Adhaeribacter radiodurans: one gene and its partner. The protein of the gene in region 2 interacts with the protein of the main gene of each other region in a pairwise test. Links are inferred from orthologs where the notes say so. Each region holds a gene or a part of one and is shown on either strand. Other genes may lie near its edges.

The links.
Region 1: the proteins of HUW48_RS26780 (region 2) and secA interact in binary tests that used the Escherichia coli proteins (3 or more experiments, as listed by UniProt). The link is inferred for Adhaeribacter radiodurans from one-to-one orthologs.

The regions. Positions count from the first base shown.
Region 1 is NZ_CP055153.1:5,101,307-5,117,842, reverse strand. The notes cover bases 1-3,877. They hold secA (preprotein translocase subunit SecA), read left to right. Parts: upstream 1-308; coding sequence 309-3,677; downstream 3,678-3,877. Other genes in these bases: deoC (deoxyribose-phosphate aldolase), read left to right, coding at 3,667-3,877. Also shown: more of deoC, read left to right, coding at 3,878-4,356; HUW48_RS20335 (sporulation protein), read left to right, coding at 4,337-4,855; HUW48_RS20330 (M20 metallopeptidase family protein), read left to right, coding at 4,934-6,127; HUW48_RS20325 (DUF2490 domain-containing protein), read left to right, coding at 6,182-7,012; HUW48_RS20320 (Hsp20/alpha crystallin family protein), read left to right, coding at 7,216-7,659; HUW48_RS20315 (Do family serine endopeptidase), read left to right, coding at 7,854-9,368; amaB (L-piperidine-6-carboxylate dehydrogenase), read left to right, coding at 9,703-11,274; HUW48_RS20305 (SDR family NAD(P)-dependent oxidoreductase), read left to right, coding at 11,504-12,277; HUW48_RS20300 (hypothetical protein), read left to right, coding at 12,512-13,195; HUW48_RS20295 (DinB family protein), read left to right, coding at 13,374-13,919; HUW48_RS20290 (MFS transporter), read left to right, coding at 14,137-15,336; HUW48_RS20285 (DHCW motif cupin fold protein), read left to right, coding at 15,397-15,726; HUW48_RS20280 (hypothetical protein), read left to right, coding at 15,830-15,985; HUW48_RS20275 (gliding motility protein GldB-related protein), read left to right, coding at 15,919-16,521. UniProt on the Escherichia coli protein: Required for protein export, interacts with the SecYEG preprotein conducting channel.
Region 2 is NZ_CP055153.1:2,744,257-2,759,662, reverse strand. What follows is about bases 8,523-11,269. They hold HUW48_RS26780 (alkaline phosphatase), read right to left. Parts: upstream 10,513-11,269; coding sequence 9,532-10,512; downstream 8,523-9,531. Other genes in these bases: HUW48_RS26775 (phosphatidylinositol-specific phospholipase C/glycerophosphodiester phosphodiesterase family protein), read right to left, coding at 10,570-11,269; HUW48_RS11335 (hypothetical protein), read right to left, coding at 9,023-9,331. Outside these bases: HUW48_RS11370 (M1 family metallopeptidase), read left to right, coding at 1-2,015; HUW48_RS11365 (dihydrofolate reductase family protein), read right to left, coding at 2,358-2,879; HUW48_RS11360 (NAD-dependent epimerase/dehydratase family protein), read left to right, coding at 3,226-4,278; HUW48_RS11355 (glycosyltransferase), read left to right, coding at 4,338-5,105; HUW48_RS11350 (lipid-A-disaccharide synthase N-terminal domain-containing protein), read left to right, coding at 5,098-5,796; HUW48_RS11345 (ArnT family glycosyltransferase), read left to right, coding at 5,845-7,491; HUW48_RS11340 (AraC family transcriptional regulator), read right to left, coding at 7,599-8,456; more of HUW48_RS26775, read right to left, coding at 11,270-11,367; HUW48_RS11325 (sugar porter family MFS transporter), read left to right, coding at 11,865-13,199; HUW48_RS11320 (carbohydrate kinase family protein), read left to right, coding at 13,583-14,464; HUW48_RS11315 (helix-turn-helix domain-containing protein), read left to right, coding at 14,499-15,371.

The DNA of each region.
Region 1 (16,536 bases), 2.4 Mb from region 2 along the record:
ACTTAGTGAAAAAAAACAAGATTTTCAAAAAATGAATGGCTTAGAAGCGATAAAGGCTGTTGTAATCGAGTAAAAGTAAATTTTATTCGATTTAAGAAGTAAAAAACTAATTCCTAATACAAAACCATCTATAATAATTTGAGTACCTAAATTATTTAGGCGAATTATTTGTTATTAACAAGCAAGGCTCTGTCGTATAGGTAGCAGGTAAGAGGCTAATCCGGATTGTTTTACCTCACTTTGTACCGATATTTCAGAAAAACCCTGTAATTTTGACCTACATCTATTTTAATTTTTAACGACAAGCGATGTTCGATTTTATTGGAAAAACAGTTGCCAAAATATTCGGCACCAAATCCGAACGTGATATTAAAGAAGTAACTCCCTACGTGGGACAAATCAACGAAGAATATGCCAGACTAGCTGCCATTACAGATGACGAACTTCGGCAAAGAACCCAGACCGTAAAATCCATCATTGATGAGCGGCTGAGTGAAATGGATGCAAAAATTTCTGCTTTATACCAACGGGTGGCAAATGAATCCGAACTGGACATTATGCAGAAAGAAAATATATTCTCTGAAATTGATTCTTTAGAAAAAGAGCGCAATAAACAACTGGAATTAGTATTAATGGAGGTGCTGCCGCAAGCATTTGCCATTGTTAAAGAAACGGCGCGCCGGTTTAAAGAAAATGGCCAGTTAGAAGTTACGGCCACCGAAATGGATCGGTCAATGGCTGCCCGCAAACCTAATGTGCGTGTAGAAGGAGATAAAGCCATTTGGGCTAATAAATGGATGGCTGCTGGTAGCGAAATTACCTGGGACATGCTTCACTACGATGTACAGTTAATTGGGGGGATAGTATTGCACCAAGGTAAAATTGCTGAAATGGGTACCGGTGAAGGTAAAACATTGGTAGCTACCTTGCCGGCCTTCCTGAATGCTTTAGCTAAACGCGGTGTACACGTTGTTACCGTAAACGACTACCTGGCTAAACGCGACTCCGAATGGATGGCCCCCTTGTTCGAGTTTCATGGTCTAACCATAGATTGCATTGACAAACACCAGCCTAATACCGATGACCGTCGCCGGGCTTACCAGGCGGATATTACCTATGGCACTAATAATGAATTTGGGTTTGATTACCTGCGCGATAACATGGCGCGTAATCCTGATGAATTAGTACAACGCAAACACCACTATGCCATGGTGGACGAAGTAGACTCTGTGTTAATTGATGATGCTCGTACGCCTTTGATTATTTCGGGACCGGTACCTCGTGGCGATGAACATGAATTTTATGATCTGAAACCACGGATTGCCATGCTGGTTGAAGCACAAAAGAAAGTGGTAGGTAATTTCCTGGTAGAATCTAAGCGTTTACTTAAAGAGGGGAACGAAAAAGAAGGTGGTTTATCTTTGTTCCGGGCCTACCGGGGTTTACCAAAAAATAAACCATTAATTAAATTCTTAGGCGAAACGGGTATTCGGGCGGCTTTGCAAAAAACCGAAAACTTTTTCTTGCAGGATAATGCCCGCCAAATGCCGCAAGCCGATGAGCCGCTTTACTTTACCATCGACGAAAAAAATAACAACATTGAGTTAACCGAAAAAGGGCTTGATATGATTACCGGCCAGGGAGAAGATCCTAACTTCTTTATTATGCCGGATATTGGTACCGAGTTAGCCTCAATTGAAAACGATAAGACTATTTCGGATGAGGAGCGTTTGCACCGCAAAGAAAAGTTAATGAATGATTTCGCTGAGAAATCGCAGCGGGTTCATACCATTAACCAATTACTAAAAGCTTATACCTTATTCGAAAAAGACGTAGAATACATTGTTACGGAAGATCGGAAAGTAAAAATTGTAGATGAGCAAACCGGCCGGGTAATGGAAGGCCGTCGTTATTCCGATGGTTTACACCAGGCAATTGAAGCTAAAGAAAACGTGCGGGTAGAAGATGCGACCCAAACCTACGCTACGGTTACTTTACAAAATTACTTCCGGATGTACCACAAACTGTGTGGTATGACCGGTACTGCTGAAACCGAAGCCGGTGAATTCTGGGAAATTTATAAACTGGATGTAGTTACTATTCCTACTAACAGACAGGTGGTGCGCGAAGACCGCCACGATAAAGTTTATAAAACTGTACGCGAAAAATTTAATGCAGTAGCCGAAGAGATTCAGGAGTTAACTTCTGCGGGCCGCCCGGTACTGGTAGGTACTACCTCTGTAGAAATTTCCGAATTAGTAAGTCGAATGCTGCAAATCCGGAAAATTCCGCACCAGGTACTGAACGCGAAACTACACCAGAAAGAAGCAGAAATTGTAGCGGAAGCAGGTAAGCCTAGCACCGTAACTATTGCTACCAACATGGCAGGTCGTGGTACTGACATTAAATTAACTCCAGAATCAAAGCATGCTGGTGGTTTGGCTATTATTGGTACCGAGCGTCACGAATCCCGGCGGGTAGACCGTCAGTTGCGCGGTCGTTCTGGCCGGCAAGGTGACCCAGGTTCTTCTCAATTTTTTGTGAGCTTGGATGATAGTTTAATGCGTTTATTCGGTTCAGAAAGAATTGCTAAACTCATGGACCGGTTAGGCTTAGAAGAAGGAGAAGTTATTCAGCACTCTATGATTTCTAACTCTATTGAAAGAGCGCAGAAAAAAGTAGAAGAAAATAACTTTGGTATCCGGAAGCGTTTGCTGGAGTACGACGACGTAATGAACGCGCAGCGCGAAGTAGTATACCGTCGTCGTCGTAATGCACTTTATGGCGAGCGTTTGGAACTGGATATCTGGAACATGATCTATGATCTGAGCGAAGATATGGTACAGAACCACAAGGGCAGTGGCGATTTTGATGATTTTAGCTTAAATATTATTCGGGTATTTGGCTTTGATACAACTATTATTGCCAGTGAATTAGCAAGCCAATCAGCTACCGATTTAACGGAGCGGTTGTACAACGAAGCGCTTAACTTCTACTTAGATAAGAATAAAGCCATCGCAGAACATTCCTTCCCGATTATTACGGATATTTACCAGAACCGGTCTATGATTGAAACCATTGCGGTTCCATTTACCGATGGACGTAAGCAAATTACGGCAATGGCAAATCTGGAGAAGGCTTACCAAACGCATTCCCGGGAGTTGATTAAAGAAATGGAGAAAGCCATTACTTTAGCTACCATCGACCAGGCCTGGACCCAGCATTTACGCGAAATGGACGATTTGAAGCAGTCGGTGCAGAATGCCGTTTACGAGCAGAAAGACCCGTTGTTAATTTATAAGTTTGAATCGTTTGAGTTATTTAAGCGGATGATTGGTAAGGTAAACGAAGAAACTGTTTCTTTCCTGTTTAAAGCCGATATTCCGGTACAGAGACCCGAAGAAGTACAAGAAGCCCGGCAACCCCGGCAACCCAAAGCTCCGGCTTTAAAAATTCAAAAAGAAGAAGTTCATTCTGTTCTGGAAGGCCCGGCTACCGAAGAAGCTGCCGAAGCTCAGGCGGTTGTAAAAGCTGTACCCGCCAGGTCGCACAAAGTTGCCGGCCGTAACGATAAAGTTAGTGTACAGTATAATGATGGCCGGATTGTACGCGATGTTAAGTACAAAAGCGTAGAACAGGATGTGCTCAACCACCGTTGTGTAATCATTGAAGACTAATTCTCACATATCAGATTTTAATATTGCCAGCTACATTGATCATACGCTTCTTCGGCCCGATGCCGATGAGCGTATGATTAAGCAGTTGTGTGCCGAAGCTACTACGTATCAGTTTGCCGCAGTTTGTGTGCCACCCTGCTATGTAAAAATAGCTGCTAACACGTTGGTCGATAGTCAGGTTAATATTGCTACGGTTATAGGTTTTCCGTTGGGCTATCAAACCGCGGAGGTAAAGTTTTTTGAAGCGCATAAAGCTTTAAGTGCGGGTGCTTCCGAAATTGATATGGTGCTTAATTTAGCTGCTTTTAAATCTGACCGCTTGGCCGATGTAGAAAACGAAGTAGGTGAATTAGCTACTCTTTGTCATTTACGCGGCGGATTATTAAAGGTAATTATTGAAACTGCTTTACTAACGGAAGAGGAAATTATTCAAGCGTGTTACTTGTGTGCCCAGGCCGAGGCAGATTTTGTAAAAACTTCTACCGGATTTGCCAGTCGTGGTGCTACTGTGGCAGATGTGGAGTTAATGCGGCAATACTTACCAGAAAAAGTGCGTATTAAAGCTTCAGGAGGTATCCGGGACATTGCCTTTGCTAAAGAACTAATTCAGGCTGGTGCCGATCGCATTGGTACCTCGGCGGGAGTGCAATTAATGAAATATGAAAAAAATCAAAATTAACGGACTGGTTTTATGTTTTTTGGTTCTTATTTCCTGTGCACGTACTCCTGGTACAGTATCTAAATCAGTGACAACAGCGGCAGCAGAAGATCTAAGTGCTTTCCGACCAAAGTTTCCAGCTCCACCCACTGAAACATCAAACGAAACGAAGCCGGTTTCGGAGCCAGTTGTTAGTGTTACTCCTACGCATCATGTAAATAACCGGGTGCTAGCTTTAATCGATACAGTAGCTAATGCCAATAAGGCGATTAAGTACGCGCAGGGATATCGAATTTTAGCTTATACCGGAACCGAAAGAAAAACGGCCATGGAAATGCGACGGGCTATTATTGATCGGATACCGGAAGAACGTGATTACCTGCAATACCGTCAGCCTACGTTCCGGCTTAAAATTGGCGATTACCTGAACCGAATCGAAGCACAACAAGTGCTTTCCCGCATAAAAGATATTTCGCCCAATGCTCTGATTATTTCTGACCAAATTAATGTTAACCGGTAAGTGGTATTTACTATTTATAAATTGCTATTTCTCATTGGTTACTTATAACTTTCAACTTTTAACTTAAAACTATAATAAATGTCTGAACTGAAAGATACCGTAAAAAAGTTGGCTCGTGAATTTGCCCCGGATATAATAAAAATTCGTCAGCATTTACACGCTAATCCTGAGCTTTCTTTCCAGGAATACCAAACAGCCGCATTGGTAACGGAACAATTAAAATCTTTTGGTTTAGAACCTGTTACACTTGCCAAAACGGGTGTAACGGCATTGATAAAAGGAAAGAATCCAGATAAAAAAATAGTAGCTCTACGCGGCGACATGGATGCTTTACCCATTACGGAACAAAATGAGGTGCCGTATAAATCAAAAAACGAAGGAGTAATGCATGCTTGCGGGCATGATGTGCATACTTCATCGTTGTTAGGAACGGCTCGAATTTTAAGTGGGCTGCGCGACCAGTTTGAAGGTACAGTAAAACTTATTTTTCAACCCGGCGAAGAGTTAATTCCGGGGGGTGCCTCTATCATGATAAAAGAAGGAGTGCTGCAAAATCCTGCTCCAACGGCTATTTTTGGTCAGCATGTGTTTCCGCAGTTACCAGCCGGTAAAGTGGGCGTACGGTCCGGAATGTATATGGCCAGTGCCGATGAGTTGTATATTACCGTTACAGGAAAAGGGGGCCATGGGGCAATGCCCGAAATGAATATAGATCCGGTTTTAATTACGGCACATATGATTGTGGCGCTGCAACAAATTGTTAGTAGAGCAGCTAGCCCTAAAACGCCTACTGTTCTTTCTTTTGGTAAAGTAACAGCCAATGGCGCTACCAACATTATACCAAACGAAGTAAAAATAGAAGGAACCTTCCGGACCATGGATGAAAAATGGCGGGCAGAGGCGCACGTGAAAATGAAAAAAATGGCGGAACAATTAGCCGAGGCTATGGGTGGTTCCTGTGATTTCGAGATACGGCGCGGTTACCCTTATCTGGAAAATTCACCTCAGTTAACGGAGAAAATGCGAGTAGCAGCAGAAAATTACTTAGGCAAAGAAAATGTGGTAGATTTGGATTTATGGATGGCCGCCGAAGATTTTGCTTATTATACCCAACAATTGGATGCTTGTTTTTACCGCTTGGGCACCCGCAACGAGGAAATGGGTATTACCTCATCTGTGCATACACCTACTTTTAATATCGACGAAACTGCATTGGAAACTGGTATTGGTTTAATGGCCTGGTTAGCTTTAAGCGAATTACAAAATAGTTAAAGCAAACCGTTTAGCGAAATTGTCGTTCTCTTTTAAGTAACTAAATAGAGAGTAATGTGGTTGGATGTTACAATGCTAAAACGGGTAAGTACTGGCTATTATTTACTGTTTTTTCTGATGGTGAGTTTACCAGCCGCCAATGCTCAGCACAAACAACATGTGGCAACAGAGATATGGCCAGAATTGCAAGCTGAATATGTTTTTAAATCTACCAGTTTTTTCTATTTCCGGCACCAATACCGCTATACTACCAACTCCGACTATAAAGGATTAAATTCTTTTGTACTAAACAATCAGCTTAAGCGCATTCAGTTTCGGTTAGGTTATGAACAAGCATTAACCAATACCTGGGGCTTAGGTGGTTCTCAAATGTTTAGTTTTGAACCTGGCCGGAAGCTTTATTTTACGGATGTATACCTGCGGCATTTAAGTTTTTTGCCTGGCTTGCAAGTAATAAAGCGAGTTATGGTGGATTACCTGCTATATACAAATGCGGCATCCATAGGACGGTTGCGTCCACGTGTGGATCTGGATAAACCTATCAAAATTAGAAATTTTACCCTGCGATTACGCGCCGGTTACGAAGTGTTTTTATACACCGATTTTAAAACAGGTAAACCTTATTCGGCCAGAGTAATTGACCGTACGCGTTTGCGGGGCGAAGTTGTTTTACAGCCCAATCCACATCTCACATTTACACCATTTTTTACGAAGCAAACCGATTATACCAGGCTGCCCAACAAAGAAAGTAATCAATCAACTACTGTTACTTTTGGTGAAAACCGGAATAGTATTACTCCTATATGGGGCGTGGAGTTTCGGTACACTTTCTACCAAGGCAAAAAGCCTTTCCCAAGAGTAATAGCTCCCGTGCAACAAGATTAAATAGCTCGTAGGTTTTTAGGATACTTATTCATAACATTTTAGTAAATTTAAAAGACTTATTGTCATATATGGAATGTTTTTGCTTATGATTTAGTGTCATAAAGTCTGTTTTTGCTCGTTTTTAGCCCTTGGTACAAAATTTACTATAAAGGATATATCAACAGCAAAATAAAACTTTAAACATAAAATAGGAGATTAAAGCGATGACCATCACAAAGTATAACGGTTATTTAACTGATAAAATGCCGCAAACTTTTAGTACCATGTTAGATCGTTTTTTTAACGAAACCGTAAACAACCGTCGCCAATTGGCCGATTTTACGCCGCATGTAGATGCCTTTGAAACCGAAACCCAATACGAATTTAATGTGTCTTTACCTGGTTTAAGTAAAGAAGACATTACCATAGATTTTCAGGAAGGTAAATTAACTATTGCCGGCGAACGTAAGTTTAATAAAGAAGAAGAAAGCCAAAATAAAAAATATCATTTGCTCGAAACCCAATACGGATCTTTCAGCAGAACCTTCTTCTTACCCGATAATGTAAATCCAGCCCAAATAGATGCCCATTTTGAGAACGGTATCTTGCATGTTACCGTACCAAAAGATGAGCAGAAAGTGAAAAAACACCAGATTCAGATTAAATAATTAATTTGAATCTCAAATAAAAAAGGCGCACTTTATCAGCGCCTTTTTTATTTGAGATTGTTATTGATTTAATTGATCTCTTTTAGAAAATTACGTACAAAATAAACTACAATAAGCCTACTACTTGCGCGTTGTAAGTTTAATTATTAAGATTGAATTCAAATAGAAAATAAAATATAGTTAATACTAAAGTGATGAAACCAAGACAGTTTATGTTTGGCCTGGTTCTTTCGGCTGTTATGGGCGGAAGCATGGCAATTGGTGGTTACAAGCTACTGGAAGATGATGAGCCCGTGGTGCAAGCACCTCAGGAGCAACCTGCTCGAAATTTTCGGTACTCGAGCTTAATGCGCGATAGCGAAGTAAAAGTACCAGAAGGTTTAAATTTTGTAACTGCCGCTGAAGCAGTAACTCCAGCAGTAGTACACGTAATGACAGAATATGGGGCGGAACTAGCTCAAAATTCACGTCGAAAAGAAATTGATCCATTTTTTCGGGATTTCTTTGGTGATAGTTTCGAGGATTACCACCGTCGGCAGGGACCTTCTATGGGCTCTGGTTCAGGGGTAATTATTGCTTCTAACGGTTACATTATTACGAATAACCACGTAATTGATAAAGCCGATAAAATTAAAGTAGTATTAGACGACAAACGCGAATTATCGGCAACTTTAGTAGGGGCTGACCCAAGTACCGATTTAGCTTTACTAAAAGTGAATGCCGATAAATTACCAACTGTGCGTTATGGTAACTCCGATAATGTTCGGGTAGGCGAGTGGGTTTTGGCGGTAGGGAATCCGCTTAATCTTAACTCAACTGTTACGGCCGGTATTATCAGTGCCAAAGGCCGTAATGTAGGTATTGTGCAAAACGTAGATGCCAGTGGTAATAACTTAGGCGTAGAATCTTTTATTCAGACGGATGCGGCTGTTAACCCAGGTAACAGTGGGGGAGCATTGGTTAATTTAAACGGTGATTTAATAGGTATTAATACCGCTATTGCCACTCAAACAGGTTCTTTTGCCGGTTATTCTTTTGCCGTTCCTTCTTCCATAGTAAGTAAAGTAATTGATGATTTACTAAAATTTGGCGAAGTACAGCGGGCTTTCTTGGGCATTTCTATGCGGGAAGTAGATGCTAAATTAGCCGAAGATAAAAAAATTAAAACGTTGAATGGTATTTACATTAACGACTTCTCCGATAACAGTGCCGCTAAAGAAGCTGGTTTAGAGAAAGGTGATGTTATTACTCAAATTAACGGAGTAAACGTAAATACCAGCGCGGCGGTACAGGAGCAAGTGGCTCGTTACCGCCCAGGCGATAAAGTTAAAGTAACTTACCTGCGCGACAATGACACCAAAAATACCACTGTTACTTTGCGTAACCGGATGGGTGATACTAATTTGGTAAAACGCGAGTTGGCCAAAGCAGTAAGTTATGGCGGCGCTAAATTTGAGCCTTTATCTAAAGCTGAGATGACGAAGTTAGGCTTAGATGGCGGTGCTAAAATTACTAACGTAAAATCCAGCGAGTTTAAGAGTACCGGTATGGTAGATGGCTTTATCATTACTCGAATTGATAAAAGCAAAGTAGAAAAACCACAAGATGTAGAGCGTTTATTAAAAGGTGCCGAAGATGAATCGGGAGTACTCGTTGAAGGTACTTATCCGGATGGTCGCCGGGCTTTCTACCCAATTGGCCGCAGATAATCAGAATTTAGATAATAACAAAAGCCGTTGCTACTCAGCAGCGGCTTTTTTATTTTTAGCAAATTCCTTCTTTAAAAGCAGTTACAATAATACTACCCGTATTTACAACTTGTTAAGTAAAAAGATACAAGTATCAAGCTATGAGATGGTAGAATTTTGCGAAAGCATGTAGTTGATTATCAATAGTCTATTACCCAATTCTCACATCCGATCTAGTAAATTGGTGTCGGCCAGTTACTTTATAAAAAAAACTAGAAAATATCTGATTTGAAATAAGTTGTCCGGAAACAATCTGGGAAAAACGTATAACTTATAATGTAAAACCTACTACTTTATGAAACAAGCCATTGATGGTAGTCCGCAGCAACTAATTTTAGAAGAAATTAAAACTGCTTTGGGAATTAAGGATAACAACCCAGCTTATAGTACTGGTTTAGCCTGGGGTGGTGCGGCTAATAAAAACTCCAAAACGATTTTCTCTCCCGTAGATGGGCAGCCAATTGCTTCGGTAAACCTGGCTACTCCTGATGATTATGAAACAATAATAAAAGCAGCGCAGCAGGCCTTTGAGCAATGGCGACAGGTACCCGCGCCTAAGCGTGGTGATGTTGTGCGGCAGTACGGTAATAAACTGCGCCAGTACAAAGAACCATTGGGCAAATTGGTATCGTATGAAATGGGCAAGATTTACCAGGAAGGACTAGGCGAAGTACAGGAAATGATCGATATCTGCGATTTTGCGGTGGGACTATCGCGCCAGTTACACGGTTTTACCATGCACTCCGAACGGCCGGGCCATCGCATGTACGAGCAATATCATTCTTTAGGCATTGTAGGAATAATCTCGGCTTTTAACTTTCCGGTAGCCGTTTGGAGTTGGAATGCCATGCTGGCCGCCGTGTGTGGAGATGTTTGTGTATGGAAACCCTCGGAGAAAACCCCGTTAACGGCTATTGCTTGCCAGCATATTTTAAAAGAAGTTTTAGTAGAAAACAATCTGCCCGAAGGAGTTTTTAATTTAATAATTGGTGATGCGGAGATAGGAGCTTTAATGGCAGCGGATGAGCGCTTGCCTTTAATATCTGCTACCGGTTCTACTCGAATGGGTAAAAAAGTAGGTGCCGCCGTAGGTGCCCGTTTAGGTCGCGCTTTGTTAGAATTAGGGGGCAATAATGCTATTATTTTAACCGAACACGCCAACTTGGATATAGCTCTGCGAGCAGTAGTTTTTGGAGCAGTAGGTACTTGCGGTCAGCGGTGCACTTCCACGCGGCGGTTAATAATTCACGATTCGATTTACGAAGAAGTAAAAGAACGATTACTGAAAATTTACCCCAATTTACCCATCGGCAATCCTTTAAGCGATTCTATTTTAGTAGGCCCATTGATTGACAAAGATGCCGTTGAAGGTTTTCAGAAGGCAATGAAAGCGGTGCAGCAGGAGGGAGGTACTTTATTAACGGGTGGTGAAATTTTAACCGGACAAGAATTTGAAACAGGTACTTACGTAAAGCCAGCCTTAATTGAAGCCGAAAACACGTTTAAAACCGTGCAGGAAGAAACTTTCGCTCCTATTTTATATTTAATTAAATATTCCGGTGCGGTAGAAAATGCCATTTCTATTCAAAACAACGTTCGGCAGGGTTTATCTTCTGCTATTTTTTCAACAAATCTGGAACAGACCGAAGCGTTTTTAGCAGCTTGGGGCTCTGATTGTGGCATTGCTAACGTAAACATTGGAACATCTGGTGCCGAGATTGGCGGGGCCTTTGGTGGTGAGAAAGATACGGGTGGAGGTAGGGAATCAGGTTCAGATGCCTGGAAAGTGTACATGCGTCGGCAAACCAACACCATTAATTTTAGTCAGGAATTACCGTTGGCTCAAGGTATTAAGTTTGATCTTTAAGCTTATTAAGCACTTGGGCGAGAATAAGTTTAGTTTTAGTAAATAGAAAGTCCTTCAAAATTATTTATTCTGTTTACTTTTTTATCCGTTGGATATATTTCCGGTAGTTCGCTACAAAGAGAATTTACTAAATCTTTTACTTAATATTGGAATTCTATCGTTTAGAAAGCACAGGTAAACACAGGGTGAAACTTTTTGTTTAAATACAGTACCAACCACCAATAATAATATGAAAACGGCTTTAATTACCGGAGCATCGGGCGGCATAGGCTACGAACTCGCAAAAGAATTTGCCCGGCACCAACATAATTTAGTATTGGTAGCCCGGAGCGAAGCAAGGTTAAACCAGATTGCTAAAGAATTACAAACAACTTACGGCATTCAGGCTATCGCACTCGCGCAAGATTTAAGCGATCCCCAGGCGGTTCCAACCATATTTACTGAGCTGCAATCCAGAAATATCATCATCGACTATTTGGTAAATAACGCTGGTTTTGGTGATTTCGGATTTTTTGTTGAAACGGATTGGGCTAAGGAAGAACGAATGATTAACCTGAACATCACTTGTCTTACCCATCTTACTAAAGTTTTTGCCCGCGAGATGGTAAAGCGCCGTTCTGGTCGTATTCTAAACGTTGCTTCAACGGCTTCTTTTCAGCCAGGGCCTTTAATGGCTGTGTATTTTGCTACCAAAGCGTATGTATTGTCTTTTTCGGAAGCAATTGCCAATGAGTTACAGGGAACCGGGGTAACCGTTACCGCTTTATGTCCTGGTCCTACAGAATCCGGATTCCTGCAAGCTGCCGCTCTGGAAGGTTCAAAATTATTTAAAGGTAAAAAATTGCCGAGTTCCGCCGAAGTGGCGGCTTATGGGTACAAAGCTCTAATGTCGGGTAAAACAGTGGCTATTCACGGTTTCCGAAATTGGTTAACTGCCAACTCTGCCCGTTTTGCTCCCCGTAAATTAGTAACGGCCATTGTTCGCAAAATGACGGAAAGATAGGCCGCTTAGTTTAGAAAAAACCAAACGCAGTTACAAGCGGTATAAATAGCAAATAGCTGGTAAAATAATGTTTTATCAGGTTCTTACTTTTACTAAAGCCTACGATCAGTTAAATATATTCAATAAATAAACTGTCGTTTAAAGCCAAGTTCATCGGACAATCCAGAAAAAACCCGTCAAAAATTTAATATTTTTTGACGGGTTTTCTCCAACCTTATTAAACTAATAAAATTGATGAGACAAATTAGCAATGTAAAAATTGTTTATTCTTTACTCTTCTGGCTAAGCTTACATGCTTGTTCGGGTAAGCAAGAAAATACAGCCGGTACTACTCATCAAAAATCAGAACAGAATAGCCCTATAAACCCCTCTGAAAATGCGAAACCAATTGTTGCGGAAGTAAAAACCAGCCAATTAATTGTGCCTGGGAAAAGCATTGGACTTACTAAACTACAGGAAAAAGCCGAGCAAGTTACCGCCAGCCTGGGTAAACCTGATTTTAGTGATGGGGCTATGGGAAAGGCTTTAGCTACCTGGCTATCGAAACCGGCCGCCGATGCTACCGATACAACCCGCCACCGAACTACTATTTATTTTACTACGAATATGGGGGCTCCCGACGAAGCCAGTCGGGTAAATCAAATTCGCGTTACTTCCCCTTATTTTCGAACTGTTGATTCTGTTCAGGTTGGTTCAGACTGGTCATTTATTCAGAAAAAATATCACGGAACAATAAAAGCTGCCGCTTATAAAGTAACAGGCACGTCTAAAAAAGTAACAATTTACGATGCGGTAGCGGATGGTATTACTTTTGAAATTGATGAACAAGGGCGTTGCGTAGCCATTACTATTCACCAACCTCAGCAAGATATTCGGAATACGTATTTGCCTTTGTTCCCGGATATGGAAAGATTTTGACAAAGCTTTTAGTAATTTTATCTTGTTTAGGTTACCTAAAATCCACAATTTTGGAATAACTATTATGGTTAAAATTAAAATTTTTAGAAGTTTGATTTATGTACCAGTAATCAGAGATTTTCAGTACTTTAGTTCTATTAATAAATACTACCGCTCCTAACCTTTAACCCTTACCTACATGAAAAAAACTACTCTTCTTTTAACCATTTTGTTTTTAGTAGCCTTACTTGCTACGAGCAAAGTTTCCTTGGCAGCTAATCCGCCAGCCAAAAGCCAAATGCTTTTAGATTGGCAACGAGCAAAAACTTATACCAAAGAATATTTAGATGCTATGCCCGAAGCCGGATCAAGTTTTAAACCTACCCCGGAAATGCGTAGTTTTGCGGAACAAATGCTCCACTTAGCTAATGCGAATTTTAACTTTGCTGCCGGCGCTTCTGGTACTGCCAATCCCTATCAAGGTAAAAACCTGGAAAAATTAGATGATTATAAAACCAAAGCGGCACTTAGCAAAGTAGTACTGGAAAGTTATGATTTTGTAATTAACGCCTTAAATAGTACTACCGATGCGCAAATGGCCAGCAACGTAAAGTTATTTAACATGGACGTAAACCGCGGTTTAGCTTTTGAGAAAGCTTTTGAACACCAAACGCACCACCGTGGTCAGACAACGGTTTACCTGCGCCTGAAAGGGGTAACACCTCCCGGCGAAAAGTTATTTTAAAATTTAAGAAACTATAGATTTGTTATTTACCCGCTGAATTTACCGGCGGGTTTTTTTATTTACTTTGTAACACCAACTCTTTTAGAAAAGTAAAAACAACATTTCTCTTACTATTAAACTCTAATAATTGTAAACCATTTTATCCTATAGCAGTAACATCTTAGCGCAAGTTGTTTCTTATACTCTTCGGTTTTTTTGTTACTTATTACTGATTCTCATGATTAAAAATACGGCTGCCGTGGCAGCGCCCGCTTTAACCCGGCTAAACCTTTGGGTAATGGCAATTGCTACCGGGTTAGTAGTAGCTAATTTATACTATAACCAACCCTTACTCGACGAAATTGCCCGAACTTTCGGGATTACGGAAGCCCACGCCGGCAGTATTTCCATGCTTACCCAGATAGGGTATGCTGTCGGTATGTTTTTTATTATTCCTTTAGGCGATATGCTGAAGCGGAAAAAGTTGATCATGTTCAACTTTGGGATGATTATAGCTTCCCTGCTTTTAGCAGCCTTTTCTCCGAACAGTACTTTTTTAATGTTTGCCAGCTTTTTAATTGGAGCTACTTCGGTAACTCCTCAGTTATTAATACCCATGGCTGCTCACCTGGCTCGTCCCGAAGAGCGTGGCCGAACAGTTGGTTTTGTAATGAGCGGCTTATTAATTGGAATTCTATTATCGCGTACTATTAGTGGTTTTGTAGGGGCGCATTTGGGCTGGCGGGCCATGTTTATTATTGCCGGTTTGGTAATGGTGTTGCTTTGGATTTTACTTTCTTTTTTGTTGCCAGAAGTGTATCCGGAATATAAAGGCAATTACAAGAGTTTAATGCAATCCCTTGTATCGCTCATCCGTGACGAGCCCATGTTGCGCATGGCTGCCGTACGTGGGGCTTTGTGTTTTGCCAGTTTTGCCGCCTTCTGGACTACTTTGGTTTTCTTGCTACGGGAACCGCCCTTTAATGCGGGCAGCGATGTGGCCGGTGCCTTTGGTTTAGTGGGCGCTTTCGGGGCTTTAGGCGCTTCGTTCATGGGCCGTATTAGTGATAAAGGCAATTCGCAGCAAGTAACTACTTACAGCATTGGTTTAATTATTTTGTCTTACCTGATCTTTGGCGTTTCCGGTAGTAGTTACCTTGGATTAATTGCCGGGGTAATATTGCTGGACTTAGGCGTGCAAGCCACTCATATATCTAATCAAACGCTTATTTTTTCGTTGCGGCCCGAAGCCCGAAACCGGCTGAATACCGTTTATATGGTAACTTATTTTTTAGGCGGTGCTTCCGGTACTTTTCTGGCAAGTCAGCTTTGGTATCGTTGGCAATGGCAAGGGGTTGTCGCCATAGGAATTATTTTATCCATACTGGCTTTGCTGGTGCATCTGCGTTTTACTAAATCACAGCCAATTATGGAATAAAAGTACATCTGCCCACACCGGTATTTTTGACGAGTTAGATAGAAACGTTAATTTAAGCCTATGAAAATAGAAAATATACCTTTTCAGCACATTAACTGGGACGATATAGAAATAACCGAAATACCTGGTTTAGGTGGTAGCGCCTTGAGCAAAATCTGGAGTATGGGCAATGCCCGGGTGCAATTGGTTCAATACCTCGCCGATTACCAATCAAACCATTGGTGCCACCGGGGGCATGTTGTGCTTGTATTAGCGGGGTCGCTGCAAATTACTTTAGAAGATGACCGTACCATTACTATTCAGGCCGGAGATTCTTTTGCGGTAGCGGATAATATAGATGCGCATAAAATTGCTTCGGTAAATGGAGCTACTGTTTTTATTGTAGATTAGTAAATGCACAAATATTTTAAGTTAGCCATTTCTTTAACGGTAAGCACCAGCATTATTTGGGCGAACAAGTATTGAATGAATTGCTGGTTTTTAGTAGGTTAGAATGGCAGATGAATACATGAAGTTGCTTTTATCTACTCTAATTAATTCGGGCATGCTTCGGAAAATTATTCTTCTTAGTATTTATCTGTTATTCTTATTCCCAGCCTTTGGGCAGCAAAAGAAATTTCCGAACGAACCCAGCCAAGCGCAAAATTAAAGGAATGGTACCCAACTGTTTCTTTCCCGCCTGTTTATTTTGTTATAGGTGCTTTTAATTCGGGCGGCACATCCAGTGCTAACGGACTTATAATTGGTGCCGAAAAGCAAGGAAATTTAAATGGCTTGCCCTCCTTAGTAGCCCACGAACTTATACATTTTCAGCAAACTTTCCCGCAGCGCGCAACTTCTTTGCTCGAACAATCTATTCTGGAAGGGAGTGCCGACTTTATGTCCGAACTGGTGTCAGGCCAAAGCCCAAACGTTGAAGCCCATAAATATGGCAATGCCCACCAAGACGAATTATGCCGGGAGTTTGTACAAGTGATGCATCAGTTTGAAGATACCGATTGGCTCTACAGTGTAAGCGGTAAAGATAAACGGCCGAATGATTTAGGTTATTGGATGGGTTACCAAATTACTAAAGCTTATTTCGATAAAACACCAAATAAAAAGCAAGCCGTAAAAGAGATATTAAACATTAAGGATTATACTAGTTTTCTGAATAAAAGCGGTTATCTTCAGAAATACTTATAATTTACTGCCTTAATA
Region 2 (15,406 bases):
ATAACCAGAAGTTTGAAGAAAGCAGCATGAAAGAAAAAATGTCTATTGCGGACGTTAAAGAAATCATGGGGCACAACCAAGATTTGGGGGTTAAAATTCAAAGTTTAACTGATGGAAGTGGCAAAACATTAAAGTACACCATTAACCAAACCATGTTGCGCATAGAATTGCCCAAAACATTAAAACCTGGGGAGCGCTTCAAGTTTAAGGTGGCTTGGAACTATAACATCTCTGACCGTATGACCATTGGTGGAAGAGGTGGTTATGAGTATTTCCCGGAAGATGGTAATTACTTATACACCATTTCGCAATGGTATCCCCGTTTAGCGGTTTATTCCGATTTTCAAGGTTGGCAAAATAAACAGTTTACTGGTCGCGGCGAATTTGCTCTTACGTTTGGTAATTTTAAAGTAAACATTACGGTACCCGCCGACCACGTAGTAGGAGCCACCGGCGAATGTCAGAACTATAGCAAAGTGCTAACGGCGGCCCAGATGAAGCGATGGAACCAGTCAAAAAATGCGGCGAATCCGGTTGAAGTTGTGACGAAAGAGGAAATGACGCAAGCCTTAAAAAGCAAAGCTACCAAGAAGAAAACCTGGACGTATGTAGCCAGCAATGTGCGGGATTTTGCTTTTGTTTCGTCGCGCCGCCTGGTTTGGGATGCCATGGGCACCAACGTTGAAGGTAAAAAGGTAATGGCCATGTCTTACTACGGACCGGAAGCTTACCCACTGTATAACCGTTACTCTACGAAAGTGGTAGCGCATACTTTAAAATCGTACTCTAAGCATAGTATTGCTTATCCTTATCCGGTAGCTATTTCGGTGGAGGCAGCAAATGGAATGGAATACCCGATGATTTGCTTTAATTACGGCCGGGCCGAAAAAGATGGTACTTACTCTGAAGCTACCAAATATGGCATGATTGGGGTTATTATTCACGAAGTAGGTCATAATTTCTTCCCGATGATTGTAAATTCCGATGAGCGCCAATGGACCTGGATGGATGAAGGATTAAATACTTTCTTGCAATATTTAACGGAGCAAGCCTGGGATAACAACTATCCATCGCAGCGCGGACCAGCCCACAAAATTGCAGATTACATGCGCTTGCCCAAAGAACAGTTAGAGCCTATCATGACGAACTCGGAAAATATAGTTCGTTTCGGTCCTAACGCTTACGCCAAACCTGCTACTGCTTTAAATATTTTACGGGAAACAGTAATGGGCCGGGAATTATTTGATTATGCTTTTAAACAATATTCCCGCCGGTGGGCCTTCAAACATCCTACTCCCGCCGACTTTTTCCGGACTATGGAAGATGCATCAGCTGTAGATTTAGATTGGTTTTGGCGGGGCTGGTTCTATGGAATAGATCCGGTGGATATTGCTATTTCCAACGTGAAGTATTATCGGATGGATACCAAGAATCCGGAGGTGGAAAATCTGGAAGCCAAGGCTACTCGCGAGAAAGCTGAATTTAATATTGGCCGCGAACGTAATCGGCAGGAGGGAACCAAATTTGCGGTAGAGCAAGATACTTCTTTACAGGACTTTTATAACAAGTGGGATCGATTTGCGGTAACCCCGGCTTCTAAATCTGCTTTTAACGAGTTTCACGCTGGTTTAAGTCCTGAAGAAAAAGCCTTATACGATACCAAAACCAATTTTTACGAAGTAGAATTTACTAATTTAGGTGGTTTGGTAATGCCATTAATTTTGGAATGGACGTATGCTGATGGTTCAAAAGAAACCGAACGTATTTCGGCGTATATCTGGCGTAAAAACGAAAACAAAATCACGAAGGTATTTGCGAAAGCCAAAGAAGTGAAAAGCCTGCGGTTAGATCCATACCGCGAAACCGGTGATATTGAAGAAAATAACAATGCTTGGCCAGCGGAGTATGCTCCTTCTAAGTTTGAATTATTCAAGCAGAAAACGGCTCCCCGCGGCTCTTCTACCGGACCCAACCCGATGCAGCAAAGTCGCCCCGCGAACAATCAAAATCAGTAAATAATAAGAAATAAATTATAAATTTTATAAACCCCTCTCAACAATAAAATTTGAGAGGGTTTATAAAATTTATATAATTTGGGTTTTAGTAATTATAAGTAGTCCTTTATAGTATTTGCTTTACTACGCTTTACTTTGCTTACAGTCCTCCGAAAAGGATCTAACCAGAGGAAAAGAGGAACCAGTAAAAAGTAAATTCAATTAAGTAACCAGACAAGTTAATTTATTATTTTGGAGGTTGCGATTATAGAGATAGGGTATTGTTAATAAATCAATTATTACATCAGAAGTTTATCATCTAAAATCTTGATACTTGTTCTCTTTCATTCGAATTCTCGAAAGCTAAGGTTTTTCTAAATAAAGCAAAACCACACCGTTATCATACACCTGGTGTTTTGTTAATTTTAGATTTTGCTGCTGCTGCACCTGAGGCAATAATTCAATTCCTTCTCCTAAAATGAGCGGAATAAAAGCAATGATGTACGAATCTATTAAACCTGCATCGTGCAACAAGGTATTAATTTCACCGCCACCTACTAACCATATATCTTTACCGGACTGCTGGAGTAAATCTTTTGTAAAATCTACTGGGTTTTGATTAATTAATTCTACCTGCGGAATATGAGGTTTAGTTAAATCACGGGTAAAAACGTAGGTTTTTTTTCCTTCATAAGGCCACTCGCCTAATTTCAAACAGATTTCGTAGGTTTTGTAACCCATTACCAAGGTATCTATTTCGGCTAAGAAGGCTTCGTAACCGTAATCTTCACCGGCATTAGGGTCTGGTAACCAATCAATAGAATCATCTTTGCGGGCAATTTTTCCATCCAGGCTAGCAGCAATATACAATTTCAGTTTTCTCATGTGCGCTCTTATTTAAATTGTTTCTATGGGTTAGGCTATTTTATAATCAATTAATAATCAGCGATAATTATAATTAAATTACTAGAGGGTTCGGGATATTTGCCTCAATAAGTTTAAAAATCCTTATATTGAGTCGGGTAACTTTTAGCTTTAAAATTTGTTTAAAAGTCAACTAAATAAATCTTTTATTTTAAAATTTAGCCCGGGTAAGCAGTTAATCTGTTTTCGCGATTTATTTGATTTGGGAGCTATTCGTAAAATTTGCTTATTCTTTGTTGTGAAAAGAATCTTCTTTACTTCAATTAACTACAACTAGTACTCCCACTTAAGCTGTTACGCCTTAAAAATGAATAAACTGAAGCGTATTTTAATTACCGGAAGTGCCGGATTTATCGGTCATCATCTTCTGCTTGCGCTCTCCGAATTGCCGGTTACCATTGTTGGTTTAGATTCCGTTAATGATTATTACGATCCGCAATTAAAAGCCGGACGTTTACATTTGCAAGGCTTTGATCTGGACTTGATTAAATATAATACTTTAACGGTAAGTCAGGGTAAAGCAAATATTTCTTTTATTAAGCTGGATTTAACCGATGAACCTGCTTTAACCACGCTCTTTCAGGAACAAGATTTTGATGTAGTAATTCATTTGGCTGCCCAGGCGGGGGTACGGCATAGTTTAAAAGATCCGAAATCGTACGTGGCGAGCAATTTAGTAGGTTTTGCTAATATACTCGAATGTTGCCGTCACTTTAAAATCAAACATTTACTATTTGCCTCTTCCAGTTCGGTGTACGGCAATAATCAAAAAATACCTTTTTCTGTTCAGGACCGAACAGACACGCCGGTTTCGTTTTATGCTGCTACTAAAAAAGCCAATGAAGTAATGGCGCATAGCTACGCCCACTTGTACCAACTACCCATTACCGGGATGCGTTTTTTTACGGTTTACGGTCCTTGGGGGCGGCCCGATATGGCTTATTTTTCATTTGCTAAAGCTATTCAGGAGCAAACGCCCATTAAAATTTATAACCACGGGAACATGCTCCGGGATTTCACTTACGTAGATGATGTTATTCAAAGTATTATTCGCCTAGTAGATTTGCCGCCGAAGGCCGAAGAAGGCCGGGTGGTTCCGTACAAATTGTTTAATATTGGAAACAGCCAGCCGGAGCATTTAATGGAACTGGTAACTATTCTGGAGCGATTACTGCAAAAAAAAGCCATTCTGGATTTACAACCAATGCCGCCCGGCGATGTACCTGCTACTTTCGCCGATGTTCAGGATTTAATAGACGCTACGGATTTCAGGCCACTTACTTCTTTAGAAACCGGTTTAACTCACTTTATTAAGTGGTATACCAGTTATTATCAAAAGCAATTTCTGACAGTGAGTTAAGTAATATTGATTACCTTTACGGGAATAAACAATTGCTATTAGCTTACGAAAGTACTGTTATGAACCTAGCCTCCAGTCTTCGGGCTGAATCCTCTTTAACTATAATTGTTCCGGTATTTAACGAAGAAGAATGCCTGCAGCCCTTCAGTGAAGCCATGGATGCTTTCCTGGAAAAATCACCGATGCCTACGCAAGTACTTTTTGTGAACGATGGTTCCCGGGATGAGAGTTTGGCTAGGATTAAACAAATTTGTGCTAGTAAAACCGGCTACAATTATATTTCGCTGGATAAGAATTATGGACTTAGCACCGCTTTTAAAGCTGGAATTGACTATTCTACAAGTACTTACATTGGCTACATCGACTCTGATTTACAAACTTCACCTTTAGATTTTCTGCTTTTTTTCCCTTACCTACCCGAGTATCAAATGGTAAATGGTATACGGCAAAAGCGGAAAGACACCTTCGTAAAGAAAATATCTTCTAAAATTGCTAATAATTTCCGGCGTCGGATGATTCAGGATGGAATTGCTGATACAGGATGTCCGTTGAAAATTATGGATGCGGCATACGCAAAGCGGGTTCCTTTTTTTACCGGCATGCATCGTTTTTTACCCGCTTTGTTTCAGTTACAAGGGGGCAAAGTAAAGCAAATACCGGTGCAGCATTTCGAGCGACTAGCGGGTTATTCTAAATACCATTTATTTAATCGGTTGTGGGGACCTTTGCAAGATACTTTTGCTTTCCGGTGGATGCGCAAGCGTTATATCCGGTACCAAATAGCCGATCAATTCCAGAAAGAAATGCTGCATCCTCACCATGACTAAAACCGATTATTTTATTTATGGCATTGGATTATTAGCCCAATTATTATTTTCGGCCCGGCTTTTACTGCAGTGGATTCAATCTGAAAAAGCCGGTAAAGTTTTGTCTCCTGCTTCTTTCTGGACCACCAGTATTATTGCATCCATTTTGCTAATGATTTACGGAGCCTTGCGGGAGGACGTAGTGGTAATAGGAGGGCAGGTAATTTCTTATTTTATTTATTTACGCAATTTAAAACTGAAAAATCTTTGGTCCGAAGTGCCATTTGTTATTAGGTGGCTCGCTATACTTTTTCCTTTTTTTACGTTCGCCTGGTTATTTTTATACGATAATTATACCTGGAATCACTTACTGGAACATAATAAAATATCGGGGGCTTTAATTGCCTGGGGCGGCTTGGGCCAGGTAGTATTTACCCTGCGCTTTGTGTATCAATGGTATTTTTCCGAACGGCTGCAACAATCTGTTATTCCAAACGGCTTTTGGTTAATTAGTTTGGTTGGGAGTTTAATGATTATGTCATATGCAGTTATCCGGTTAGATCCGGTTCTATTTATCGGACAGATATTTGGCGTGGTAGTGTACATCCGTAATTTTATTATTGGTACCCGGGAAAAATCCAGTTCTAAAGTTATCCAACAGCAAAAAAGCGAAGCAGAACCAACTGCATCTGCTAGAAAAGCTATTCCTTAACTTCCCAATATCTATTTAACATCAGGCAGCCAATTTACTCGTTCTTAAATGCCGCAAACGCTACATCAAGCCACAACTTTAATCCAGAGAACTTCCGTTCAGGTACTCCTTCTCTTTGTTATTTTATACGCTACCTTTTTTCAGAATTTACAAGCCATAGAGCCGTCGTTAATGGAGGCCCGCAATTTTACAACGGTGCGCGAAATGACCCAAAACGGAAATTGGCTTATTCCTACTTTAAACGGAGAAGCGCGTTTAGCAAAACCTCCATTACCTACGTGGTTAACGGCTATTTCGGTATTAATTTCCGGAGATTTGTATGATTTAGTAACCTTGCGGTTTCCGGCTGCCTTAATTGCTAGTTTAGCCGTTTATTTTCTTTTTCTACTTTGCCGGCAACTTACTTCCGACCGCCTTACGCCTTTTTTGGCAGCCCTGGTATTAGCTACTTCTTTTTCGTTCTTTAACATTGGGCGGCAAGGTACCTGGGATATTTATTGTCATTCCTTTATGATTGGAGCAATTTGGTTATTGGTAAAAGGATTGCAAACCAACGGAAAGGCTTACGGTTATTTTGTGGGTGCCGGGATTTTGCTGGGTTGTTCTTTTTTGAGTAAAGGCCCCGTTTCATTTTTTGCTTTATTACTTCCTTTTCTGCTTAGTTATTGGTATGGTTACGGCAGGGCTGGCTTTAAAAAGCATTGGTTTGGTATTTTGCTGGCTTTATTCATTTGCCTGGTACTTAGTTTAGCCTGGCCCTTGTACATTTATTTACATGAACCCGCTAAGCTCGCCACCAATATATCCAATGAGAGTACCGCTTGGGTAAACCGGCACGTAAAACCTTTTTGGTTTTATCTTAGCTTTCCATGGCAGGCCGGTGTTTGGGCTGTATTTGCCGTAGCCGCTCTTATTATTCCGTACGCCCGACGGCGCATTGCCCCTTTCGGAAATTATCGTTTTTTGAGTAGTTGGGTATTTATTTGTTTGTTTTTGCTATCCCTAATTCCCGAAAAAAAAGAAAGATATTTATTGCCATTACTAATACCGCTGGCTTTAATAACGGCGCATTATATTCGTTTTCTGCTGGAAGCATTTCAACAAAAAACTACGGCCAAATCCGATCGGTTTATTTATACTTTTAATAGTCTGTTATTTACTATTATTTCCTTGGGAGTGCCGGTTTTATTGTACTGGTTTGCTTTTTCAAAGAATATTGTTTCTTTAAGTGCCTTTGCTGTAAGTAGCATATTTTTTATAGGATTAGGAATTTGCTTTTTACTGGCTTTAAAAAAGAAGAATTTTGGCTTGTTTCTGGGGGGAACCGTAGGAGTACATATTTTAAGCTTGTTTACCCTTTTGCCCAATTACCAGAATATGTTTTATCCGGTTAAAAACTACGTAGGTTTAGATAAAGTAAGAGAGCAGAGAAATTTAGATGCATTACCTTTTTATGCGCTTCACAATATATCGCCGGAACATATTTGGGAATTAGGGAAAAAGGTAGATACCATAACAGTGGTAAACCAAAAATTAGAACTCCCTGCTAGTTTACCCATAGCTCTCTTTTCGCGCGATTCACTTTCAACAGCTATGTTACCAGAAGCTAATTTAAGCCTGGAGAAATTAGCCCAATACCAATACGACCGTCGCCATCCGGAAAGAGTGTATCATTTATACTTAATATCGAAATAGAAAGTACTTCAACAAATTAAGTTAATAGTATATTTTAGAATGCCATAAATAGAAGTGTGCTATTGGTTATATAACGAGGACTAATTATTAACAACTATTTACTCCATCTACACCTTTTCAAAAAGTTTATTTCGAAACTCTCCGGGGGTAAGGCCATAGTATTTTTTAAACAGCTTATTTAAATGGCTGCCATCGGTAAATCCATATTCATAGGTAATTTGGGCAATACTGCGGTCGCTGAATTGCAGGCGGTTGCGTATCATTTGCAGTTTATACTTTAAAATATATTGCTGCAACGATTCACCGGTTTGCCTTTTAAAAAATACACTTAAATAAGTAGGCGAATAGTTAAATTGTTCGACTAATTGATCCATGCGCAATTGTTCCGGCTTTTGAATATGCTGGCTGATATAAGATAATATCTCTTCAATAAGCTGGCTACTTTTCGGATCTTTTACTTCGACTCCTTTTTCATGAACCACGTTGCGCGCCAGTATTCCTAAGATAGCTTTCATAATGCCGTTCATAATTAACTCGTACGAACTTTCGGTACGTTGCTCGTACTCGTGGAGTAATACAGTAAGTAAATGTTCGAGTAATCCCTTTTCTTTCGCGTTGCTCACTATTGACCCGCAGGATTGGTACGGAGCGTTGAGGAGGGATTTTATAGTGCGCATCCAAACTGTGGATTGCGGTAATGTTGCATCTTTTACAAAAGCTTCCGTGAAGCGGAGGTAGCAAAAGGTGGTTTTTTCTTCAATCTCAAAATAATGGTAATCTTCCGGACCTAATAAAAATACATCGCCAGCCGAATAAGTAAAAGTATTACCGTTAATAAAATGCTTTCCCTGACCGCTGCGGATAAATATTATTTCAAAATAGCTGTGTTTGTGAACCGGGTGCTGCCATTCACTGGCTGTAAATAAATAAATGTTAAATGGTTCGTATTGAATATACCGCTTCATATGCTAAAGCTACAGTTTTAATAGTGAATTTTTACCATAATTTACTGTAAAAATTAGGAGCTTTTTACAAAAACTTGTTTAGTATAAGCTACCAAGAATAGTAAAGTAATTTTGTGCAGTTACATACTATAAATTTATACAAACTAGAAAGCTGATGCATATTTAAGAAGTTTATCCATTAATGAATTATTTCAGAAACAATTAGTCTCTTGCAAGCTCACATTAGGTGGTGAAGACACCACCTTTGGCGGAAATTTTTACTATTTATATAAAGGCTAAAAGGTCTCTACTCTATTTATCAACCTTAATAAAATTGATAAATATATTATCTCTAAAAGCATCAGATTTTTGTCAATAGCCAATCTTATCTACTTAACTATTCGGTACCAACTTAAACCAAATTGTAAATAGTACTACTTTATTTTAGTAAATGGAGGAATTTGAATTTGTTAAGTAAAGATAAATTAGAAAGCTTTGTATGGATGGGGCTTAGAGGAAGAGAACAGTGGTGTTTTTTTTAGAAAAAGTAATTTTAAGTAAATCAAACAAGGGTTTAAGGTCCTAAATTAGAGAGTAAGGTCCCGTTCTTTCAAATAAGAAAGCAAATTATCAATGTCGTGCAGCGATTGTTGCTGGGCATATTCAAAATTATCCTGCAATAAGGCTTCATGTTTAATAGCCGCTTCCGATAAAAATTTATCAGCGATGCGCGAAAGCGTGGTAAAATGGCTATTCCCTTGTAAGTCTTCTTCTAAAGGATCTAGTAACTCAAGTGCGTCTTCTATTAAGCTACGGAGAACTAAAATATTCCCCCGGCTGTAGCGCAAAAAATTAATTTGAAATTTTATTCTCTCTATTTCAGCTCCCTTATCCATACAAATCGATTTTTTACTCAATATAAACAATCTCTCGCTAAATGAATAGGAAATTTAAAAGATAAAAATGAAAATTACTCTTAAAATAAAACTACTAAAGAAGCTATTTTGCTTACTGTATTCTTTTTCAAATAAAATAGTTCGGGAAGCTGTTGATTTTGAGCCTTCTATTGGTTTCTGTTGATTTTTAACCCTCGTACTTAATGGTACTTTTTGATAATCTGCATTATTTTATCAAACAGAGCTGTATTTTCATAAACTCCTCTAAAATCTAAAGAGTGCGGCCCATAGGCAAACACGGGAACCGGAATAGCCGAATGACCTTTGGTGCTGAAATTACTGGCTACGTACCCTTGATTTACACTACCTTCCAACAGCGATAAACCTCCGGTTTCGTGATCGGCGGTAACAATTACTAAAGTTTCACCATTTTCGTCCGCAAACCGCATAGCTTCTCCTACCACCTGATCAAAATCCAGCATTTCTTGTACTACATACGGTAAATTATTTTCGTGGCCACCGTGATCAATCTGAGCTCCTTCGGCCATAATAAAGAATCCGGCTTTGTTCTTACCTAAATTCTGAAGGGATAATTGTAAAGCTTTCTTTAAAAATTCGGCTCTTCCTTTAGCTTCTGATAGCATTGCCGTAGTATCCAGCACCACCATTTTACCAGCCAACGGTTTAGAAAAGGTAGCTAATCTAGTGGAAGTTTGATAGCCTTTTTGCTGCAAAAGCGTAAATAAATTATGCGAATCCTGGCGTTCAATAAATGCGGAACTATTGCTGCCAATTAAAATATCCACCGGACTGTTCAGAAAATCAGCAGCAATGGCTTCACTTAAACTTCTTTCGGATTGGTGCGCGTAAAAACTGGCCGGGGTTGCATCGGTAATATCACCAGCCGAAATAATAGCCGTTTTCATTTTTAACGCATTTATCAAATCCGGAATGGGAGTTAGCCGCCTCCCGGTGGAATCGACACCAACGTAGCGGTTTTTGGTTTTCTGCCCTGTGGCCATAGCTGTAGCGCCCGCTGCTGAATCGGTAATGTAGCTATCCGCCGAAGCTGTTTTGGAAAGGCCAATGTTCCGGAAATTAAAAATATTTAATTGCCCGACCAACGCCGTATACCCCGCGTACATTTGCGCTAATCCCATGCCATCGCCAATTAGTAAAATTACGTTTTTAACCTTTTTCTGCTCGTCGTTATTTTGGTATTTAGGCGAATAAACTTATTATTTAACCTTTGATTGGTAATAGTTAGTAGGAAAATTTTTCAAAAAAGTAGTAAGCCCGGTTACATCATCGGTGCCAATGTAATTTACCCCCAGCTGCATTAATTTTTTCCAGGTATTTACGTTATCGGGGGTGGCCCAAAAGCGCCATTTTTTATTTTGCTGGTGAGCACTATTTATGGCTTCGCGTATTTTAGCTTCATCAGTTGCTAGTAGGCGACCTTTGCCGTTCCAAAGACTATAATTTTTAAAACTAGCACTAAATAGTTTTATGCGTTTTAACTGTTCGGCAGTATATTTTACATCTGGTATTCCATCGAAATTTATATAATCGGGGAAATTACCCCAAGTAGCAGGATTCGGACGCTCCCCGCTAATTACTATTTGGATGGTAGCGTTGTTAATTATTTCCGGGTAATGGTTTAGTTTGCGCACTAAGGCCGGCAGGGTAGTGGTACCATCGGTTTTTAGATCAATGAAAATTTGCAAGATTGCTTTTTTATCGGGATAGGCGGTGCCCTTATTCTTTCTGATTTGAACTTGTAAAGGCTTTAAATACAAAGCATCCAAGGTCCGATCCGATGAAATTTCCTGGGCTTCGTGGGCCACGTAAAGCTCCTCCTTATTTAAAAATACATCGGCCTCAATAGAACCTACCTGACGTGTATAGGCATTGTAAAAAGGAATGGGCTGCACGTAATCGTTATGCGCGTGCACCTGGGCCGAGGTATATGGAGTCTGCGCCTTTGTTGTTTGTAAAAGAAAAAATAACACGAAAAATAAGACGAATTGCTTCATAGATAAAGAAATTTAAAACCTGGCAGCCGTACTTATTAACTGCCACAATACCCATTTGCAAATAAGCAAAAGATTGAGTTTGTATTAATTTGTACCTGATTAATTTTAAGTAAATTATTTTGATTTTGTATCATTCAGCCTTTATATAAGTGAATACGGGAGGGTTTTCTATTCTTTTGTAATAATTAACACTATTCTTTTCAAGTATTAACAAGTCCTAATTACGTACCGTATTTAAATGGATTATTCTTGCTTACTATCTATTTAGTTCGTAGTTCTTTAGGTTCGGGTTTACTATATTTTAAAGGTAAGCTTTGTGAAAGGATTGGTTTAAATAATCTAAAAAGATTTATTTTTCTTGTCTTATACTGTCCTCCGCAGAGTATATTGTTCCTTTTAAGAAATGGATAGTTTAAATAATAATTTCTTTCATTAAACTTAATTTAAGTAATATCCTCATTAGAAGATGGTATGCCCACTCGTTTTAAAAAGTAAATATGGCAAACACAAAAGTATTTTTTTGGTCGATAGTTGTAGCCTTAGGCGGCTTTCTTTTTGGTTTTGATACAGCAGTTATTTCGGGAGCCGAAAAATCTATTCAACGACTATGGCATTTATCTACTTTTGAACACGGGTTTACGGTAGCTATTGCTTTAATCGGAACCGTATTAGGAGCTTTATTTGGTGGTTTTCCTTCCGACCGGTTTGGTCGAAAATCTACTTTAATTGGGATTGCCGTTTTGTATTTAATATCCTCGCTGGGAACGGCGCTGGCACCTACCTGGACAGTTTTCTTAATCTTCCGGTTTTTAGGCGGTATTGGGGTAGGAGTTTCTTCGGTAACGGCACCCTTGTATATTTCCGAAATTGCGCCCGCTAAATCGCGCGGAAAGCTGGTAGCTATGTTTCAGTTTAATGTGGTATTTGGGATTCTGGTTTCTTATTTATCTAATTATTTATTTGCCGGAGCAGGAGCACAAGACTGGCGCTGGATGCTGGGAGTACAAGCGGTGCCTTCGTTTATTTTTATGGTTACCGTTTTGTTTGTTCCGGAAAGTCCGCGTTGGTTAATTATAAAACGGGGCCGCATTTCGGAAGCGGAGAAAACATTGAGAATTGCTAATCCGGAGGCTGATGTTCGCCAGATGATAGCCGATATCCAGACTTCGGCGCAGGATGTACAAGGTAAGGAGGTAAAAACTTCTTTATTTTCAAGTAAATATTCAACGCCCATAATGCTGGCGGTGCTGTTTGCTTTTTTTAATCAAATGTCGGGGATCAACGCTATTATTTATTATGCGCCCCGCATATTTGAAATGGTAGGTTTAGGTAAAAGTTCCGCTTTACTTTCTTCGGCAGGTATTGGGCTAGTTAACTTCTTGTTTACTTTGCTGGCCGTAAATTTTATTGATCGTTTTGGCCGTCGCACGCTTATGCTCATCGGCTCCTTTGGTTTAATTGCTACTTTAGGGTTAGTGGCTAAAGCCTTTTATTTTCAGGAATTTAGCGGCATTGCCGTACCCATATACTTATTTGTGTATATTGCTTTTTTTGCTTTTTCGCAGGGGGCCGTAATCTGGGTATTTATTTCCGAAATTTTCCCTAATCAGGTGCGGGCATCAGGGCAGGCATTAGGCAGCTTTACCCATTGGTTTATGGCGGCTATTATAGCTTTTTCATTCCCATATATCACCGAAACTATAGGGGGTGGAAATACTTTCCTGATTTTTACCGGCATGATGGTGCTGCAATTGCTGTTTGTGTGGCGCCTGATGCCCGAAACCAAAGGCACCTCGCTGGAGCAAATCGAACATACTATGGTTCTTCATTAAGTTGTAGGTGGTAAGTTGTAGGTAGTAGGTTTTACATATGAGAAAGCAATTTGCCTCCTTTTGCCATTTAATTTAGGTAGAGTATAGAGTAAACAGCAGCATAAAGCCCTACGGAAAAGCTCAGATCTAAGCTTAAAAGAATTAGGATTGTTTACGTTTTCCAATTTTCGGTTATTAGAAAGAAGCTGAATGGCAGTAACTTGATTCGCTTATTAAAAGGATCAATAAATTTATAAGAAGAGAAAATAATATTCTAAACTCTATTTCTCTTAAAGTTACAATTACCTGATATCTTAGTCCTCAGCATAATTTATTTTCCGGAACTTATAGTAAAATAAAATTTAAACGTACAACCTAAAACGTATTACTTAAAACCCAGCCGGATGGAAAAAATTATCTGCTTTGGGGAAACTTTATGGGATATGCTGCCTACCGGCAAAATGCCCGGCGGAGCACCCATGAACGTGGCCATTCACTTAAAATACAATGGTTATGATCCTGTTATGATTAGCCGGGTAGGTAACGATGACCTGGGAAAAGAATTAGTGGCTTACCTCAAAGCTAAAAAGATGGATGTTACGTATATTCAAACGGGTCAAACGCATTTAACCGGGGTAGTAAAAGCTAACATCACCAACAAAAATGAGGTGTCATACAAAATTGTGGAGCCGGTTGCCTGGGATTACATTCAGTACGACGATGAAGTAGCAGAATTAGTAAAACATAGTGATGTATTTATTTACGGCAGTCTGGCGGCTCGCAGTGTTACCACCCAGGAAACTTTGCTGAAGTATTTACCGCTGGCTAAACTAAAGGTTTTTGATGTGAACCTGCGTCCGCCGCATTACACCCAGCAAAGAGTGCAGCAATTACTCCAATTTGCCGATATAGCCAAAATGAACCACTTGGAATTGCGGGAAATTGTTGGTTGGCTGGGCGCTCATTCAGAGGAAAAAACAAACATGGAGTTTTTAAAAAAATTCTTTAACTTAAAACAGTTAATTGTTACCCGTGGAGAAAATGGTGCCGCTGCCCTTACCGCAGAAGGTTATTTTGAACAAGCCGGTTATCTTGTAGAAGTTGAAGATACCATTGGCAGCGGCGATGCTTTTCTGGCTACTTATTTAAGTAATTATTTGCAGCAGCAGCCAACTTCTGTTTGTTTGCAAAAAGCTTGTTTAATTGGGGCATTTGTAGCAACCCGCCCCGGTGCTACTCCCGAATACGACCCGACTCAAGTAGGCGAAACCTTCACTCAAACTTAGTTTAATTGAAGAGAATGAATTACATTAGCTTGCCATGAATAATGAAATATACGTAGTTCCTGATTATTTAACCGGCAGTAAAAAATCTGAAACGCATATCCATTTCTACTCCGCCAATAAATCTTCGGTAAAAAACAAAGTTGTCTACAATCAATTCTTAATTTGTTTTATGTTGCAGGGCACAAAAGAAGTGCTTTCTCAAAACAAAAAAGTAAAAATTAACAACCAGGAAATTCTTCTGCTGGAAGCGGGAAGCGTGCTGATGACGGAGAGTTTAATTGCTAATCAGAAGTTTGAAAGCATTTTACTTTTTTTCAGCGAGAAGTTTGTAACGGACTTTTGCCTGAAGTACCAAAAAACTCTTAAAAATATACATTCCCAAGAAGAAGCTTACCCCGTCATCCCTAAAGATAACTTTTTAAACAACTTTCAGAACTCTCTTCTTTTGCTGCAAAATAATGGTTTAGAAGAAATGAAGGGATTAAAGCTTGAAGAACTTCTTTTGTATTTGCATAATCATAATCCCCGGGAATTTTTTTCATTTTTGAGTTCAACTTCCAGTTCTTCCCCGGAAAGCATTATCAGAAAAGTAATGGCGCTTCATGGTAATAGTAAATTAACTATTGAAGAACTGGCTTTTTTGTGTAACATGAGTGCGGCCACTTTTAAAAGACACTTTGCGGTTGCTTTTCAAACGAGTCCTAAAAAGTATTTAACCGAAAACCGGATGCAGAAGGCCCGGCAATTACTGCAACATAAAAAGGCGCCCTCTAAAATCTACCTTGAATTAGGCTACGAAAGTTTATCGTCTTTCAGCAATGAATTTAAAAAGTATGTGGGCGTTTCTCCGAAAAAATTTCAGAATAGAATTGAGCTAAAAGATAAAGTAGTTGAGCCAATAGCGTAATAACTTGAATTCCTTTTCCTAGCATCTTTGCTAAA